Regions from separate parts of the Micromonospora sp. NPDC049203 genome, predicted to be linked through region 3. Evidence: riboswitches for the same ligand, from Rfam matches in the RefSeq annotation. Region 3 holds a riboswitch; each other region holds the start of a gene.
The links. A riboswitch is a leader RNA that binds a small molecule or an ion and turns the genes downstream of it on or off. The one in region 3 is predicted to bind cyclic di-AMP.

Region 1 (3,913 bases), on a different contig from region 3:
ACCAGTTCACCGCCGGCCAGGCGAGCCGCATGCTCACCGCGTGGAACGCCTACCGCGCAGCCTGACCGTCGTACCGCGTACACCGGTGCCGGCCCTGTCCTCGGACGGGCCGGCACCGTTCGTCGTGGGCCGGGTCAGGCGGCCGGGCGGCGGGTGTCGAAGCCGTGCCGGCCGCGAAGGCCCTCGGCGGCAACCGGGTCACGCCGGGCCGGTTCGACCCCGCGCGGATCGAGCCACACCCGCACCTGCGGCGGGGCGGCGCCGGGCTGGGCCACCGGGTCGCGCCGGGTCAGCATCGCCGCCTCGACAGTGAACTCGAACAGCCGCCAGTCGCCCTGCGGCGCCGCGCGGGCGATCCGGGCCAGCCGCGTCACCGTGGCAGGGTCGGTCACCTGCCGCGCGCGCCCCGCGATGTACGCCTCGTCGTCGCTCTCCTCCGGCGGGAACGAGTGCAGCGCATAACGGCCGTCGCGTTCGAGGTCGCGGCGCTTCGGCGAGTCGACGACGAAGCACCAGAGCCCGTCGGCGGTGATCACCGGGGAGACCGGGTGGACCCGGGGGCCGCCGTCGGCGCGGACCGTGGCGAGGTAGCCGAAGCCCGGCCCATACTGCTGCATCAGGAGGCGGATCTCGTCGGCGAGGCGGGGCTCGTCGGCGGCGAATTCGGACCAGGAAGCCATGTGGACACTCTATCGAACACGTGTACGAAGATGTAGTGCGACACGCAGGTCACCCATACCGGTCGCTATGGTGTTCGGATGCTGCTCTCCGACCGCGACCTGGTCTCCGAGATCAAGGCCGGCACGCTCGCGCTGGAGCCCTTCGAGCCGACGCTGGTGCAGCCGTCGAGCATCGACGTACGCCTGGACCGGCTGTTCCGGGTCTTCAACAACCATCTCTACACACACATCGACCCGTCGAAGCAGCAGGACGACCTGACCTCGATGGTCGAGGTGCCGGAGGGACAGCCGTTCGTGCTGCACCCGGGCGAGTTCGTGCTCGCCTCCACGCTTGAGGTGATCTCGCTGGGCGACCAGCTCGCCGGGAGGCTGGAGGGCAAGTCGAGCCTGGGGCGGCTGGGGCTGCTGACCCACTCGACGGCCGGATTCATCGACCCGGGCTTCTCCGGCCACGTCACGCTGGAGCTGTCGAACGTGGCGAACCTGCCGATCACGCTCTGGCCGGGCATGAAGATCGGCCAGCTCTGCATCTTCCGGCTCTCCTCGCCGGCCGAGCACCCGTACGGCTCGGCCGTCTACGGCTCGCGTTACCAGGGGCAGCGCGGCCCGACGCCGAGCCGGTCCTGGCAGAGCTGGCGCACCTGGCCGACGCGCTGACGGACGCCCGCAGTTGTTAAGAAGGGCCCCCTCCTCTACCGGAGGCGTTAAGAGGGGGCCCTTCCTTACACCCGGCCGTAGCTGTTGATGTCGCCGTCGTCGACCCGCTTCATCGTGATGGGCTTGCCCGACTGGGAGGCGTGCACCACCCAGCCGTCGCCCACGTACATCGCCACGTGGTGCAGGTCGCCGTAGTAGAAGACGAGATCACCGGCACGCAGCTCGGCACGGCCGATCCGCTTCGTCACGCCGTGCTGCTGGCGTGCGTTGTGCGGCAGCGACACGCCGCCCTTGGCCCACGCCGCCATGGTCAGGCCCGAGCAGTCGAAGTGGTCCGGCCCGGCCGCGCCCCAGACGTAGATCTTGCCGATCTGGGCGCAGGCGAACTTGACCGCCGCACCGGCCGCGCCACCGGGGTAACCGGCCGGGCAGGGCGCCGGGCGCAGCGGGCCGCCGCCGCCCTTGCCGTACACCTTGAGCCGCAGCTTCTGCAGCCGGGCGATCTCGGCGTCGATCTGCTTCTTCTTCGCCGCGAGCTGGGCCTCGGTGCGCGCCAGCCCGGCGATCATCTCGTCCAGCGGCTTCTTCTTCGCCGCCAGTTCGTCGCGCAGCGCGGCGACGGAGCGCACCTGCTCGTGCTGCCGGTGCGCGAAGCGGTCGAGCAGTTCCAGGCCGTTGACCAGGTCACCCGGTGAGCGGCTGCCCAGCAGCGCGTTGACGGTGGAGAGGTTGTCGCCCTTGTAGGCGTCGGCGGCGAGCCCGCCGACCTGGCCGAGCGCGGCGTCCACCCGGGCCTGGAGGGGCGCGATCTGCCGGCCGAGCGCGTCGGCCTGCTCGCGCCGCGCGGCGAGCTGTTCGCGTACGGCGTTGACCTGTTCGATGACCGGTTCGAGCTTGTTCCAGTCGCGGTCGATCTGGGCCTCGATCTCGGCGACCGAGGGTTCGGCGTGTGCCGCGGTGGCGCCACCGGTCAGGACGACAGCGGTGCCGACCAGGGCGGCGAGGGCGGTGGTGAAGCGGGACCAGCGGGTACGCGGCACAGCCGTGGACCGGTCGACAGACCGGCTCGACGACGGCCGCGGGGCATGGAGTGCCACCGGCGTCCGTACTCCTTCTTCAGTTCCGCCTACCGGGTTAGCTGACGGATTCGGGCGGGAAGGGAGCCGCCCTACCGCATCGCTGCGGATTCACCCCAGGTACCTGGTTCCCCGGCTCGCCCGCGGGCGACTCGGCGGTGCCGGTCCGTCACCGACCGGGTTGGACGGTGAGACGTACGGCCGACGATTCACCAGAGTAGGGACCACCGTTATCGATCCGCAACTTCCAGCGACGTGACACTCCGTACGCGATCCGGCGGCGAACCACTGACGGAAGTGAAATTTTCTTTCACGGCTGATTACTTACTGGAAAGGTATTGACCGTCACGGGTGTGCGGAGTGAGGGTGGAGACGCAGTGACCCCCATCCCTGTCCAGGAGGTTCGATGCACCTCTCCGCCCCGCCGTCGGGCAGACGGATACTGCTCGCCGCCGCCGTGGCCACCGCCACCGCGCTGGCGACGACCGGCCCGGTGACCGCCGCGCCGGACACGTCCCCGCCCGCGAGCGACAGGCAACAACAATACGCCGCCGCGGCCGCCGAGTACGGCGTCCCGCAGAACGTGCTGCTCGGTGTCTCCTATCTGGAGTCCCGCTGGGACACCCACACCGGGCAGCCGAGCACCAGCGGCGGCTACGGCCCGATGCACCTGACCGACGCCGCGCACATCCTCGCCATGCCGGGCAGCGCCCACGTCGACGAGGACGAGGACCCGCGCGGCGACGACTCCCGTCCACTGAAGCTCGACCCGGCCACGGCCGCCACGCCGGAGCGGGAGGCCCCGCTGCCGCCCGCCTCGCTCCAGACGCTCGACGCCGCCGCCGCGCTCACCGGGCTCGACGCCGGGACGCTGCGGACCGACCCGGCCGCGAACATCCGCGGTGGCGCGGCGCTGCTGGCGTCGTACCAGAAGGCTCTGGGCGGGCCGGTCGGCGCCGGCACCGACCCGGCGGCCTGGTACGGCGCGGTGGCCCGGTACTCCGGCGCGGACACCACCGACGGCGCGGCGGCCTTCGCCGACGAGGTGTACGACCAGCTCGGCCAGGGCGCCAGCCGGACCACCGACGACGGCCAGCGGGTCACGCTCGCCGCCACCGCCGCGACGCCGGACCGTTCCCGGCTGGCCCGGCTCGGTTTGCGTAACGCCGAGCGGCCGGACGGGCTGGAGTGCCCGGTGCGGCTGGCCTGTGAGTGGATCCCCGCGCCGTACGAGCAGCTCAGCGACGACCCGGGTGACTACGGCAACCACGATCTTGGCGACCGGCCGAAGCAGCAGAAGATCGAGTACATCGTCATCCACGACACCGAGGGCTACTTCGGCCCGAGCGTCGACCTGGTGAAGCGGGCCGACTACCTGGGCTGGCACTACACGCTGCGCTCGGTGGACGGCTACATCGCCCAGCACATCAAGACCAAGGACGTCGGCTGGCACGCCGGCAACTGGTACGTCAACGCGAAGTCCATCGGCCTGGAGCACGA
Region 2 (3,913 bases), on a different contig from region 3:
GCCGGGCGGCGTTCGACGCGGTGCTCGCCGCGCTCTACGCGCAGGCCCGCACGCTGCGGGTGGGCCGGCTGCCGGAGCAGCCGGCGTTCGAGGACGAGATCATCGAGCGGCCGGAGTTCCGCGAGTTCCTCAAGGCGTGGTGGCCGCGGCTGCACCCGCGGCACGTGCTGGACTGGCTGGCCCGCCCGGACCGGCTGCGCCGCTACGCCGGGGGGATCCTCTCCTCGGCCGAGATCCGGCTGCTCGGGCAGGCGTACCGCACGCTCGGGACCGACGGGCTGACCGTGGCGGACATCGCGCTGCTCGACGAGCTGGACGCGCTGCTCGGCAAGCCCGTGCAGCGGGCCCGGCCCAGGCGCGACCCGTACCAGCTCGCCGGTGGCGTGCGCGAGCTGAGCACGTACGCCGACCGGCAGCGTGCCGCCCGCGCGGCGGCCCGGGAGCGTCCGGCCGACTACCGCGACTACGCGCACGTGGTGGTGGACGAGTCGCAGGACGTCTCGCCGATGCAGTGGCGGATGGTCGGGCGGCGCGGGCGGCTGGCGTCCTGGACGGTGGTCGGCGATCCGGCGCAGACCGCCTGGACCGGCGACCCGCAGGAGCTGGACCGCGCCCGGGACCAGGCGCTGGGCCGACGCAAGCGACACCGCTACGAGCTGACCACCAACTACCGCAACTCGGCGGAGATCTTCGCGGTGGCGGCGGCGGAGATCCGCCGGCTCTACCCGGACCTGCCGCTGCCCGACGCGGTGCGGTCCACCGGCGTGCCGCCGGTCGAGCGCACGGTGCCCGCCGCCGACCTGCCGGCGGCCACCGTCGAGGCGGCCGAGGCGCTGCTCGCGCAGGTGGAGGGCACCGTTGGTGTGATCACGCCGGTGCCGCGCCGGGACGAGGTGGCCGGCTGGCTGGGCGCGCTCGGCGCGAGCCGGCTCCAGGTGGTCACCAGCCTCCAGGCGAAGGGCATGGAGTACGACGGCGTGGTGCTGGTGGCGCCGAGTGAGATCCGGGCCGACCCCGGTTCGGGGGTACGCACGCTCTACGTGGCGCTGTCCCGGGCGACCCAGCGCCTCACCACGCTCGACCCGCTCTGAGGGACACCCGTCCGCGCCCCTGACGTCACCCACAGTTCAGTTGCATACATAGCGATGTGAACATACATTGGGCCTGGCCGGTACGGGGCAGGAAGGGTGTTGGCGTGGGCGCAGGTCATGACCACAGCGGCGCGGTGGCCAACGCGGCACACCGCCACCGGGGCCGCCTCTGGGCCGCCTTCGCGCTGCTCGCCGTCCTGATGGTGGTCGAGGCGGTGGCCGCCTTCACCACCGGCTCGCTCGCGCTGCTCTCCGACGCCGGGCACATGTTCACCGACGTCCTCGGCATCGGCATGGCCCTGGCCGCGATCACCGCCGCCCGCCGCGCCGGCACCGACCCGCAGCGCACGTTCGGGCTCTACCGGCTGGAGGTGCTCGCCGCCCTGGCCAACGCCGTGCTGCTCGGCGCCGTCGCGCTCTACGTCCTGGTCGAGGCGGTACGCCGGTTCGGCGAGCCGCCGGAGGTGCTGGCCGGCCCGATGCTCGTGGTGGCGGTGCTCGGCCTGCTCGCCAACATCGTCGCGTTCGCGCTGCTGCGCGCCGGGGCGAAGGAGAGCATCAACCTGCGCGGGGCGTACCTGGAGGTGCTCGGCGATCTGCTCGGCTCGCTCGGCGTGATCGCCGCCGCGCTGGTCATCGCCGCGACCGACTGGTGGTGGGCCGATCCGCTGGTAGCCGTCGGGATCGGCCTGTTCATCCTGCCGCGCACCTGGCGGCTCGGCCGGGCCGCGCTGCGCATCCTGGTGCAGGCCGCGCCGGAGCACCTCCAGGTGACCGCCGTGCACGACCGGCTGGCCGCCGTACCCGGCGTGGCCGAGGTGCACGACCTGCACGTCTGGACGCTCACCTCGGGCATGGAGGTGGCCTCGGCGCACCTGACCACCGACCCGGGCGTGGACCCGGGGCAGGTGCTGGCCGCCGCGCGGGCCGCCCTGCACGAGGACTTCTCCATCGATCACGCCACGTTGCAGGTCGAACCCGGAGCGTCGGCCGGCGTGTGCGGGAAGACCGAGTGGTGATTAGGGCAGACTTAAATCACTGTGGCTGTTGTAGTCTTATGCCGGTTTTGCCCCACCTGGTGGCGTTGCTCCACCGAGCCACGCCCGGGCAGCGCCGGTAGTGTCGGTCGCGGCCGCACCCGCGGACGCCACCGGCCCCGGTGGGGCGGCCGTCGCCTAATCGTCCGCAGGGACGAGCCGGGGAACCACGTACGTGGGGTGCATCCGCGTCAGCGGTAGGGATCTTCCGTCCCGAACCCGTCAGCTAACCCGGTCGGCGTTGACGGAAGGACGTGTGAATGCCCCACGTGGCACCTGTACGACGGACAGCCGCCCGGTTGGCGGCCCTGCTCGTCGCGACGCTGGCCCTCGGCGTCGCGACTGTTCCGGTCTCCCCCGCCTCGGCGGGGCCGGCGACCGGCCTGCTCGCCGCCGCGCCCGGCGGCGACGACGAGGGCGGCACGCCCGAACTGCGTGCCCAGCTCGACGCCGCCAGCAAGGGCTGGCTGGAGGCCAAGGCCGCGCTGAACCGGTCGGTGAGCCGCCAGAAGCAACTGAACGAACAGCTCAAGACGGTCGGCGCCGAGCTGGCCGTACGCGACGCCAAGGTCGGCGAGATCGCCGCCGTGGCGTACCGCAACGGCCGCCTGGGCACCGCCGGGGTGCTGCTGGGCAGCAGCAGCCCGGAGGGCTTCATGGACCGGGCCGCCGCGCTGGAACAGGTCGCCGCGCACGAGGACCGTACGCTGCGCGACCTGATCGCCACCCGGGACCAGGCCACCCGCACCCGCGCCCAGCTCGACGGCGAGATCCGCGAGCAGCGCAAGCAGGTGACGGTGATGGCCAAGCGCAAGGAGCAGGCCGAGCGCGCCCTGGAGGTGGCGAACGACCGCGCCACGCGCAGCAGCAGCGGCGGCAGCGTCCAGGGCACCTCCACCAAGAACGCGAAGCCGGCGCCGCGCAACTCGGACGGCTCCTGGCCCCCGGAGTCGTGCAGCGTCAACGACCCGACCCCGGCCAACGGCTGCATCACCCCGCGCACGCTGCACGCGCTGCAACAGGCGAAGGCGGCCGGCTTCACCAGGTACGTCTCGTGCCACCGGCCCAGCGGCTCGGGCGAGCACCCGAAGGGGCGGGCCTGCGACTTCGCCGCGCAGAAGAACGGCTTCGGCGGCGTGGCCTCCGGCGGCGACCGGACGTACGGCAACAACCTGGCCGCGTACTTCGTGCGCAACGCCGACCCGCTCGCCGTGCTCTACGTGATCTGGTTCAAGCAGATCTGGCTGCCCAGCAGCGGGTGGAAGTCGTACAGCGGGGGCAACGGCGACCCGTCCAGCGACCACACCAACCACGTGCACCTGTCGGTGTACTGAGCGCCCGGAAGGGGCCGGCCGGATCAGGCCGGCCGGCCCTCCAGGGTCGCTCCGAGACGCGCCGCCAGGCCCAGGTGAGCCGCCCGGGCCTGGCGGAACGCGTACCCGAACAGCGGTGCCGGCGCGGTGAGCGTGATCTCCACCTCGACGCGTACCGTGCCGTCGTCCTCGTCGCGCAGCCGGGTGTGGTTGCGTACGGTCGTCGCCGGCTGCTGCCGGGCGACGGTGACCACCTCGTCCTCGCTCGCGATCAGCACGTCCGCCTGGTAGGTCACCGGGAAGTGCAGCGGGCCGAGTTGCAGCCGGTCGGTGATCGCGTAGCTGGCCAGCGCGCCGGGCCGGGCCGGCAGCTTCCGGACCCGGACGATCAGCGGATGCAGCTCACCCTGGCGACTCAGGTCGCCTAGCAGGGCCACCGCTTCGGCCCGGCTGCACCGGGCCTGCACGGTGT
Region 3 (3,913 bases):
GGAGGGCGGCCCGATGATGTGGCAGAGCCCGATGATGGGCTGGATGTGGATCTGGTCCCTGCTGGTGCTCGCGGTGCTGGCAGGGCTCGTCTGGGCGGCCGTGCGGTGGACCGGCCCCCAGTACCTGGGCCCGACGACGGCCCGGCGCATCCTGGACGAGCGGTACGCGCGCGGCGAGATCGACGAGGACGAGTACCGGCGACGCCGGGCCGGTCTGACCTGATCACGCGAGGCGAGCGTCACCGGTCCCGGTGAGGTCAGGCTGCCTACCATGGCCGGGCGACGACCCGGACGTGGTCGACACGTCCGCGCCGCCCGGGTGACCAGACCGGTCCGGCGGACCAGGCGTCGCCCCGACCGTTGGGAGACGCCATGGGTGCCGACCACACCCGCCCCGCACCCGCCGCGCCGCCGGGCGTACGCCGGCTGCTCGTCGCAGTGGTGGTGCCGCTGTTCGCACTCACCGTGATCGCGGCGCTGGTCCTCTGGCCCCGGCAGGACCGGGAGCCGGTCGGCGGCGCGGACGTCCCCCGCTACCACGGCACGGTGACCCGGGTGGTCACCGAGCCCTGCCCGCCGACCCCGGAGGCCCCGGACGGCGGGGGCGGCCCCTGCGGCACCGTGACGGTGACCGCCGAGCAGGGTCCGGACGCGGGCCGCCAGGTCGAGACGCCGATCCCGGCCGGGCCCGGCGCGCCCCGGGTCGCGGTCGGCGACGAGGTGGTCCTGGTCGAGCTGACCGACCCGGCCGACCCGGCGGTGAAGTCCTACAACATCGCCGAGCACCAGCGCGGCACGCCGCTGATCTGGCTGATGGTGCTGTTCGCCGCCGCGATCGTGGCGTTCGGCCGCTGGCGCGGGCTGGCCGCGCTCGCCGGCCTGGCGGCCAGCTTCGCCATCCTGCTCGGCTTCGTGCTGCCGGGCATCGGCGCCGGCCAGCCGCCGCTGCTGGTGGCCATCGTCGGCGCCGCGTTGATCATGTTCGTGGTGCTCTACCTGACCCACGGGATCACCGCGCAGACGTCGGTGGCGGTGCTCGGCACGCTGGGCAGCCTGGTGATCACCGGCGTGCTCGGCCTGCTCGCCACGTCCGCCACCCACCTGACCGGCTTCGGCAGCGAGGACGCCACCACGCTGTCCATGTTCCAGGCCGACGTGGACCTGCACGGCCTGCTGCTGGCCGGCATCATCATCGGCTCGCTGGGCGTGCTGGACGACGTCACGGTCACCCAGGCGGCCACCGTCACCGAACTGGCGCACGCCAACCCCGGGCTGTCCCGGCGGCAGCTCTACCGCGCGGCGACCCGGGTCGGCCGGGCCCACATCGCGTCCACCGTCAACACCATCGTGCTGGCGTACGCGGGCGCCTCGCTGCCGCTGCTGCTCCTGCTGGTCGCCGACTCCCGCCCGGTCAGCGAGATCCTCACCAGCGAGTTCCTCGCCCAGGAGATCGTCCGCAGCGCGGTGGCCACGCTCGGCCTGATCGCCGCCGTACCGCTGACCACCGGCCTGGCCGCGATCGTGACCACCGCCGGACGGCGCCCGCGCGGCGCGGAGCCGGCGCCGCCCGCGCCCCGGCCGCCGGCCGGACGGGACGACGCGCTGGAGGCGCTCGGCGGCGGAAGGAGTACGGAGGCCGCATGGTGAGACTCCGCAGCGTGACCATCGATTTCAAACGCGACGCTGGTCACGGTGCGCCACGGCGAAATCTCGCTATTGGTCGGCTTCCGGACGTAGATCCTCACGAGTGCTGTCGGGTAACCTCGCTGCCGGTCACCGCCGAAGGCGCGCACCGGCGCCAGCGGTGCCGCCGCCCAATCGCCCACGGGCGAGCCGGGGAACCAGGTACATGGGGTGAATCCGCGACAGCGGTAGGGGCCACTTCCGTCCCGAACCCGTCAGCTAACCCGGTCGGCGGCCGACGGAAGGGAACACTGTGACGGCACCCCTGCGCCGCTGGCTGACACCCGTGGTGGCCGTGCTGGCCTCACTGGCCGTGCTGGCCGGGCCGACGCCGGCGACCGCGGCCCCCGCCGCGGCGGCACCCGGCAACCCCTCGGGCCACGAGGAGGACGGCGAACCGCCGCTCATCACCGAGGCGATCGACTCCGCCAACCGGAACTTCCTCCAGGCCAAGGCGAAGCTCGCCAAGTCGCAGGACCGCCAGCGGCGGCTGGCGGCCGAGGTGAAGACGGCACAGGCCGAACTCGACGCGCTCAGCCCGCAGGTCAACCAGCTCGCCGCCCAGTCCTACCGGACCGGCCGGATGGGCGCGATGGCGATGCTGCTGGAGAGCAACTCCCCCGACTCGTTCGTCCGCCGGGTCAACGCCCTGGACGAGCTGAACCTCCTCAACGCGCAGCGCCTGGCCGCCATCAACGCGGTCAAGACCCGCGCCGAGCAGGCCAAGATCGCGATGGACGCCGAGGTCCGCGAGCAGGAGAAGCAGAAGAACGCGATGGAGCGCGAGAAGGTGCAGGCCGAGCGCGCGCTGAAGCTCGTCGGCGGCCTCGGCTTCACCGGCGGACTGGTCTCCGCCACCTCACCGGTCGCCAAGATCGCCCCCGGCCGCACCGCCGACGGCGGGTGGAAGGCCGAGTCGTGCAGCGAGGACGACCCGACCACCTCGGGCTGCGTCACGCCGCGCACGCTGCACGCGTACAAGGAGGTCCGGCGCGCGGGCTTCAAGCGCTTCGTGGGCTGCTACCGGTCCGGCGGGCCGTGGGAGCACCCCAAGGGCAAGGCGTGCGACTGGTCGCTGCAGAACAGCGGCTTCGCACCCTGGCACAACAACGACACCCGCAGGTACGGCAACGAGGTGGCCGCCTTCCTCATCCGCAACGCCGACCGGCTGGGCATCTACTACGTCATCTGGAACCGGCAGATCTGGTTCCCGGCCACCGGCTGGCGCTCCTACAGCGGGCCGTCGAACCACACCGACCACGTCCACATGTCGCTGCTCTGACGCCGGACACCACGAAGAAGGGGCCGCCCTCGGGCGGCCCCTTTCGTCTTCCCCGTGGATCAGCTCGCCAGCGCCGGGTCTGCGGGCGCCGCCGGGGCGGGCAGCGGGGCCGGGGCCTGCGCCACGGTCCGCACCTCGCCGCCGGCGAGCCGGTACGACATGCCGACCACCGTGCACCGCCCCGCCGCCACCCGCTCGGCCAGCACGCCGGACCGGGCCAGCAGCGTCTCCACGGTCTGCGCGATGTGCACGTCGATGATGCCGTCGAGGTCCTCGACGCCCTGGCGGGCGGCGCGCAGCAGGCTGGGCGAGACCGCGTCCACCACCGCGCCCAGGTGCCCGGCCGGGGCGGCGCCGGTCCGGACCCCCTCGCGGGCGGCCTGGACCGCGCCGCACGAGTCGTGCCCGAGCACCACCACGAGCGGAGTGCCCAGCACGGTGACGGCGTACTCGACGCTGCCGAGCACCTCCGGCCCGGCGGTGTGCCCGGCGGTACGCACCACGAAGAGGTCACCGAGGCCGCGATCGAAGATGATCTCGGCGGCGAGCCGCGAGTCGGAGCAGCCGACGATCACCGCGAACGGGTGCTGGCCGTCGGCGACAGCCGCCCGGTGGCCGGCGTCCTGATTCGGATGCTGGGGGACGCCGGTGACGAACCGGTGATTACCGGCACGCAGTTCGGCAAGTGCCTGCTCCGGGGTCCTCGGCGTCATGTCGCTCACCTCGTCTACCAGGGAACTACCAGGCCGGACGGCCTCGCGACCAACGTTCACACGCCCCTCGGGAGCCGTCAAGATTCGTGATACGCATTTCATACTTTCCCGTCGCCGCCCGCCTCCGGACCGCGCCGATTCGGCAGGTGGCGGCGGTGGCCATAGCATGACCACCATGGCGACCACACCAGTTGAGGACGGGAGCCGCCGTAACTGGACCTTCCTCACCAACCAC
Region 4 (3,913 bases), on a different contig from region 3:
CGCCGACGGCGAGCACTTCGTCGAGCGGTTCCCGCTCGCGGCGTCCGGCTACGTGCTGCGGCGGGACATGTCGAACGTGGACGAGGTGCTCACCGACCTGCTCGACGCCGACCCGAAGGCCGCGCAGCGCTGGGCCGCGCGGACGCGCTACCTGGGCGACTTCCCCGCCGACGCCTACGCCGAGGCGTTCCTCGCCGCCGCCCGCCGGGAGCTGGAACCCGACTGGGCGGTCCCGGCGCCGCGCGCCGTGGTGTAGGCCAGGTCAGAGGTACGGGTCGAGCAGGGCGAGCACCGCCGCCGGGTCCTCGACGTGCGCGTTGTGGCCCAGCCCCGGCAGCGTGGCAACCGGCACGCCCAGTTCCTTGAGCTGCGCGTCGGTCACCATCGGGTCCAGCTCGCCCCGGGCCAGCAGCACCGGCACGTCGGTGGCGGCCAGCAGCGCCGGCAGCCGGGGCTCCCCGACCGCGAACGCGGCCGGGTCCATGGCGAGCCGCCAGCGGCCGTCCTCCCGCCGCAGCCCCGCCTCCACCACGGGATGGTCCGGGGCGAACAGTCCGGCCAGCCCTGATACCCGCAGGTAGCGCCGGGCCGCCTCGTCGCGGGTGGCGAACCAGGTGACCGGCCGGGCGGCCAGCTCCGCCGACTTCGCCAGCTCGGCCGGGGACCAGACCGCCTTGATGCCGAGGCCCACCACCGCGTCGATCGGAAGACCCCGCTGCCGGGCGGCGAGCGCCAGCGCCACCACCCCGCCGAGCGAGTGCCCCAGCAGCACGAGCCGGTCGTCGGGGCCGAGCCGGACCGGGCCGAGCCCGTCGGCCACGCGTTGGGCCAGGGCCTCGAACGAGTAGCCGTGCAGCGGCGGCGACCAGCCGTGACCGGCCAGATCGCTGGCGAGCCAGCGGCCGGGCCAGCGGCGCTCCAGCAGCGGCGCCCAGGGCAGCCACACCTCACCGGTGGCGCCCATGCCGTGCAGGAGAACCAGATGCCGGTCACCCGTCGTATCGCCCATTGGCGCAGTCTGCCACCGCCCGCCCCGCCCCCGCGACACCGAACCCACCCCACCTCGGTCCCGCCCCGCCCTCACCCCCGCCCGTCGATCTTGCAGTTGCGGCCCCGCCGATGCCCGTTTTACCCCGCTGTGGAAGGGCCGAAAGTGCAAGATCAACGAGGGCGGAAGGTGGGACGGGGAAGGCCGGCACCCCCGGGGGGTGCCGGCCTTCGGGTTTGCGGACGGGTCAGGCGGAGTAGCCGCGGCTGGCGATCCAGTGCGCCAGGTCGATCGTGGTGACCCAGTACGACGGCAGCGACGGGTCGGCCGAGTCGGCGATCCGCACCATCCGGCCGTCGTTCTTGTAGCCCACCACCGCGACGTAGTGGCCACCGGGGAACGAGTGCCAGCCGCCGTTGGTGTCGGTGACGGTGCCGGCGACGTTCGCCACGACCGCGCGGCCGTTGCTGATCGCCTCGACCACGTCGGCCTGGAGCCGGTCCATCTGAGCCGGGCTGGCGGAGCCGGCGGGAATCATGCGGGTCCGGTACGGGTTGCCCTTGACCTGCTGGTTGAGCACCCGGGTGGTGTCCTCGGCCGAGTTGGTGCCCATCTCGGTGGTGCCGAGCGGACCGGCGAGCGCGTCCTGGCTGCGCTCGATGCCGGCGGCGCTGAGCGCGTTGCGCACGGCGGCCGGGCCGCAGTAGAAGTAGTTGGTCTGCGCCTGGTAGTCGTAGTCGAGCGACCTGCTCGACGGCGGCTTCGGCTTCGCCTTCGCCGTGGTGTCCGGGTCCGCCGACGCCTTCGCCGACGCCGACGCGCTGGGCGACGCGCTCGGCGCGGCCGAGGCACTAGGCGACGCCTGCGGGACGGCGATCCGGGCCTCGCCGCGGCTGGCGGGCTGCTCGCCGAGGCGGGCGGCGCCGAGTTCGGCGACCGATGCGGTGTTCTCCTGGACCGGCGCGTCGTCACCGGCGGTGGCGACGGTGCCGGCACCGGCGGCCAGCACGAGCGCGGCGGCCGATCCGGCGATGATCTGGTACGGGCGTTCGGTGACGATCCGTCGTAGCTGACGCTTCAGGTGGTGCTTCACGAAATCCTCCACGGGGCGTGAGCGGCGCACGCCGGCCCGGCACGCGGAGGAACTCACGCGTGCTGGCGGGGCCGGATGGCCGGGGGATCGGGAACGCCCGTGACGCCGGGCGCCCAGGGGGGCGGTTGCGGTCGCGCGTCAGGCGAGCGCGGGCACCGCGTTGCCGTGGAGGCGGGGGGACGATCGGGGGGTGGGCACGAGGTCGGTACTCCTTCCGTGACCGCCGACCGGGTTAGCTGACGGATTCGGGCGGGAAGTACGCCCTACCACGGGCCGTGGGCCCGCGGATTCACCCCGATGTTGCTTATGGGTCCCCGGTTCGTGAGACACGATTAGGCGGGTCGGTGCGGCGTCGCCGTCGGCGATCGGTTACCGCATCGACGCGCCGACACTACCGGCCGGTATTGCCCCCTGCCAAACGTCCCGACCTGCGTAAACGTGATCTGCGGTAACGGATTTCGGAACAGCCGGTTACTGACTTCACTCGATGGGACAAGCGGTTTTCACGTCACCCGGCGGCGGAAAGCGGACAGACTGCGAGCAGCCGGCCCGCAGTCGCGTGACTCGATGGCCCGTTCTGCGCCCGGCGCCCGATTCGACGGCCCGGGTCCCCGGGCCCGCAAACATCGCGGGTAACGATTCGGTCGAGACGCCCGTCTCAGCCCACCCGGGCCGGACGCCACCTGGCACGCCGCACCGGCGCGGGCACCGGCAGCGGGTTCGTCGCGGCGCTCCGGTACGCCGGGGCGGGCCACAGCGCCGCGGTGGCCGCGTACGCCTCGGCGGCGAGCGTACGGGCGGCCTCGGCGGCCAGTTCCGCGTCCCGCCAGGACTGCCGCTCCCGCGCGGCGGCGCTCTCCCACCCGGCCCGGCGCCCGTCCCGGACGATGCGGGCCAGCACGATCTCCTGGTCGGCCGGGTGCCGGCGCGGATCCCAGCCGTTGCGGCGGGCCAGCACGTCGGCGAGCTGGCGGGCGCTCAGGTCGCCCCGCCAGTGCGCCGTCATGGCGGCGTGGCGCAGCCAGCGCTCCCGGGTCGCGTACTCCGCGGGGGTTCGGGGTGTGCGCGGGGCGGCCAGCGCGGCGGTGCCGGCCAGGCGTCGGGCGGCGGCGTCCGCCTCGTCGTACGCGGTCCACGCCCGGTCCGCCTCGTCCTGCGCGGCCAGCCACTGCTCCCGGCGGCGCCGGGCGGTCTGGGCGGCCCCGGCGGCGGCCACCGCCACCTCCTCGGCGTACCGGATCAGGTCGTCGCGGCGGGCGGCGTCGGCCGGTTCGGCGGCGGCCTCCGGCGCGGCGTCGCGGTCGGGCCGGGCCACGAGCGCGGCGAGCAGGCCGAGGGCGAGCAGCAGCAGGAAGGACCAGATGGCGGCGGCCTCGGGCACGGAGGTGAGGAAGTGGTACAGAGCGGTCTGCGACATGGTCGGCACCTCACGGGAAGGACCTGGCGGGAGGACCCGCACGACCTCGCCGGGCGCCGTTGGGCCGCCGTGGCGGGTGCGGGGATGACGTGCGGTGGGTGCGGTGAACGGGCGCGGCCCGTGGGTGGATCAGCGGGCGGGCGGTGCCCGCGGGCCGGCCGGCGCGGCGGTCCGGCCGGCCGGGACCGGCTGCGGGTCACCCGGGACCGCCACCCGGGCGGCGGGTGCCGGGCCACCGGCGGGACGGGCGTGCCACTCGGCCACGCGGTCGGCCTCCGGCCGTGCGGCAGCCGAGGCGCCCACGGCCGGGTACGCCGGGACGGCGACCGCCGGAGCCGGAGCGGCGGCGACACCGGACGGCAGCGCGGCGGCGCCGAACGAGCAGGCGACGACCACGGCGAGACTGGCGAACATC

Region 1: linked by a shared signal. The riboswitch ahead of ACGFIA_RS24810 (NlpC/P60 family protein) and the one ahead of ACGFIA_RS10860 (hypothetical protein) in region 3 are both predicted to bind cyclic di-AMP.
Region 2: linked by a shared signal. The riboswitch ahead of ACGFIA_RS20530 (hypothetical protein) and the one ahead of ACGFIA_RS10860 (hypothetical protein) in region 3 are both predicted to bind cyclic di-AMP.
Region 4: linked by a shared signal. The riboswitch ahead of ACGFIA_RS19225 (C39 family peptidase) and the one ahead of ACGFIA_RS10860 (hypothetical protein) in region 3 are both predicted to bind cyclic di-AMP.

Annotation. Positions count from the first base shown of each region.
Region 1 covers NZ_JBICSV010000011.1:80,160-84,072, forward strand. The annotation lists gene ACGFIA_RS24795 (zinc metalloprotease) at 1-65, shown strand, start outside; gene ACGFIA_RS24800 (pyridoxamine 5'-phosphate oxidase family protein) at 135-680, opposite strand; gene dcd (dCTP deaminase) at 759-1,337, shown strand; gene ACGFIA_RS24810 (NlpC/P60 family protein) at 1,403-2,434, opposite strand; cyclic di-AMP (ydaO/yuaA leader) riboswitch at 2,446-2,581, opposite strand; gene ACGFIA_RS24815 (peptidoglycan recognition family protein) at 2,820-3,913, shown strand, end outside.
Region 2 covers NZ_JBICSV010000007.1:179,421-183,333, reverse strand. The annotation lists gene ACGFIA_RS20540 (AAA family ATPase) at 1-1,091, shown strand, start outside; gene ACGFIA_RS20535 (cation diffusion facilitator family transporter) at 1,196-2,110, shown strand; cyclic di-AMP (ydaO/yuaA leader) riboswitch at 2,254-2,384, shown strand; gene ACGFIA_RS20530 (hypothetical protein) at 2,389-3,462, shown strand; gene ACGFIA_RS20525 (SRPBCC family protein) at 3,486-3,913, opposite strand, start outside.
Region 3 covers NZ_JBICSV010000003.1:392,592-396,504, reverse strand. The annotation lists gene ACGFIA_RS10870 (SHOCT domain-containing protein) at 14-223, shown strand; gene ACGFIA_RS10865 (YibE/F family protein) at 373-1,647, shown strand; cyclic di-AMP (ydaO/yuaA leader) riboswitch at 1,802-1,933, shown strand; gene ACGFIA_RS10860 (hypothetical protein) at 1,937-2,965, shown strand; gene ACGFIA_RS10855 (carbonic anhydrase) at 3,025-3,678, opposite strand; gene ACGFIA_RS10850 (helix-turn-helix domain-containing protein) at 3,845-3,913, shown strand, end outside.
Region 4 covers NZ_JBICSV010000006.1:344,533-348,445, forward strand. The annotation lists gene ACGFIA_RS19215 (CDP-glycerol glycerophosphotransferase family protein) at 1-256, shown strand, start outside; gene ACGFIA_RS19220 (alpha/beta hydrolase) at 263-1,009, opposite strand; gene ACGFIA_RS19225 (C39 family peptidase) at 1,236-2,093, opposite strand; cyclic di-AMP (ydaO/yuaA leader) riboswitch at 2,288-2,430, opposite strand; gene ACGFIA_RS19230 (hypothetical protein) at 2,740-3,498, opposite strand; gene ACGFIA_RS19235 (hypothetical protein) at 3,628-3,913, opposite strand, start outside.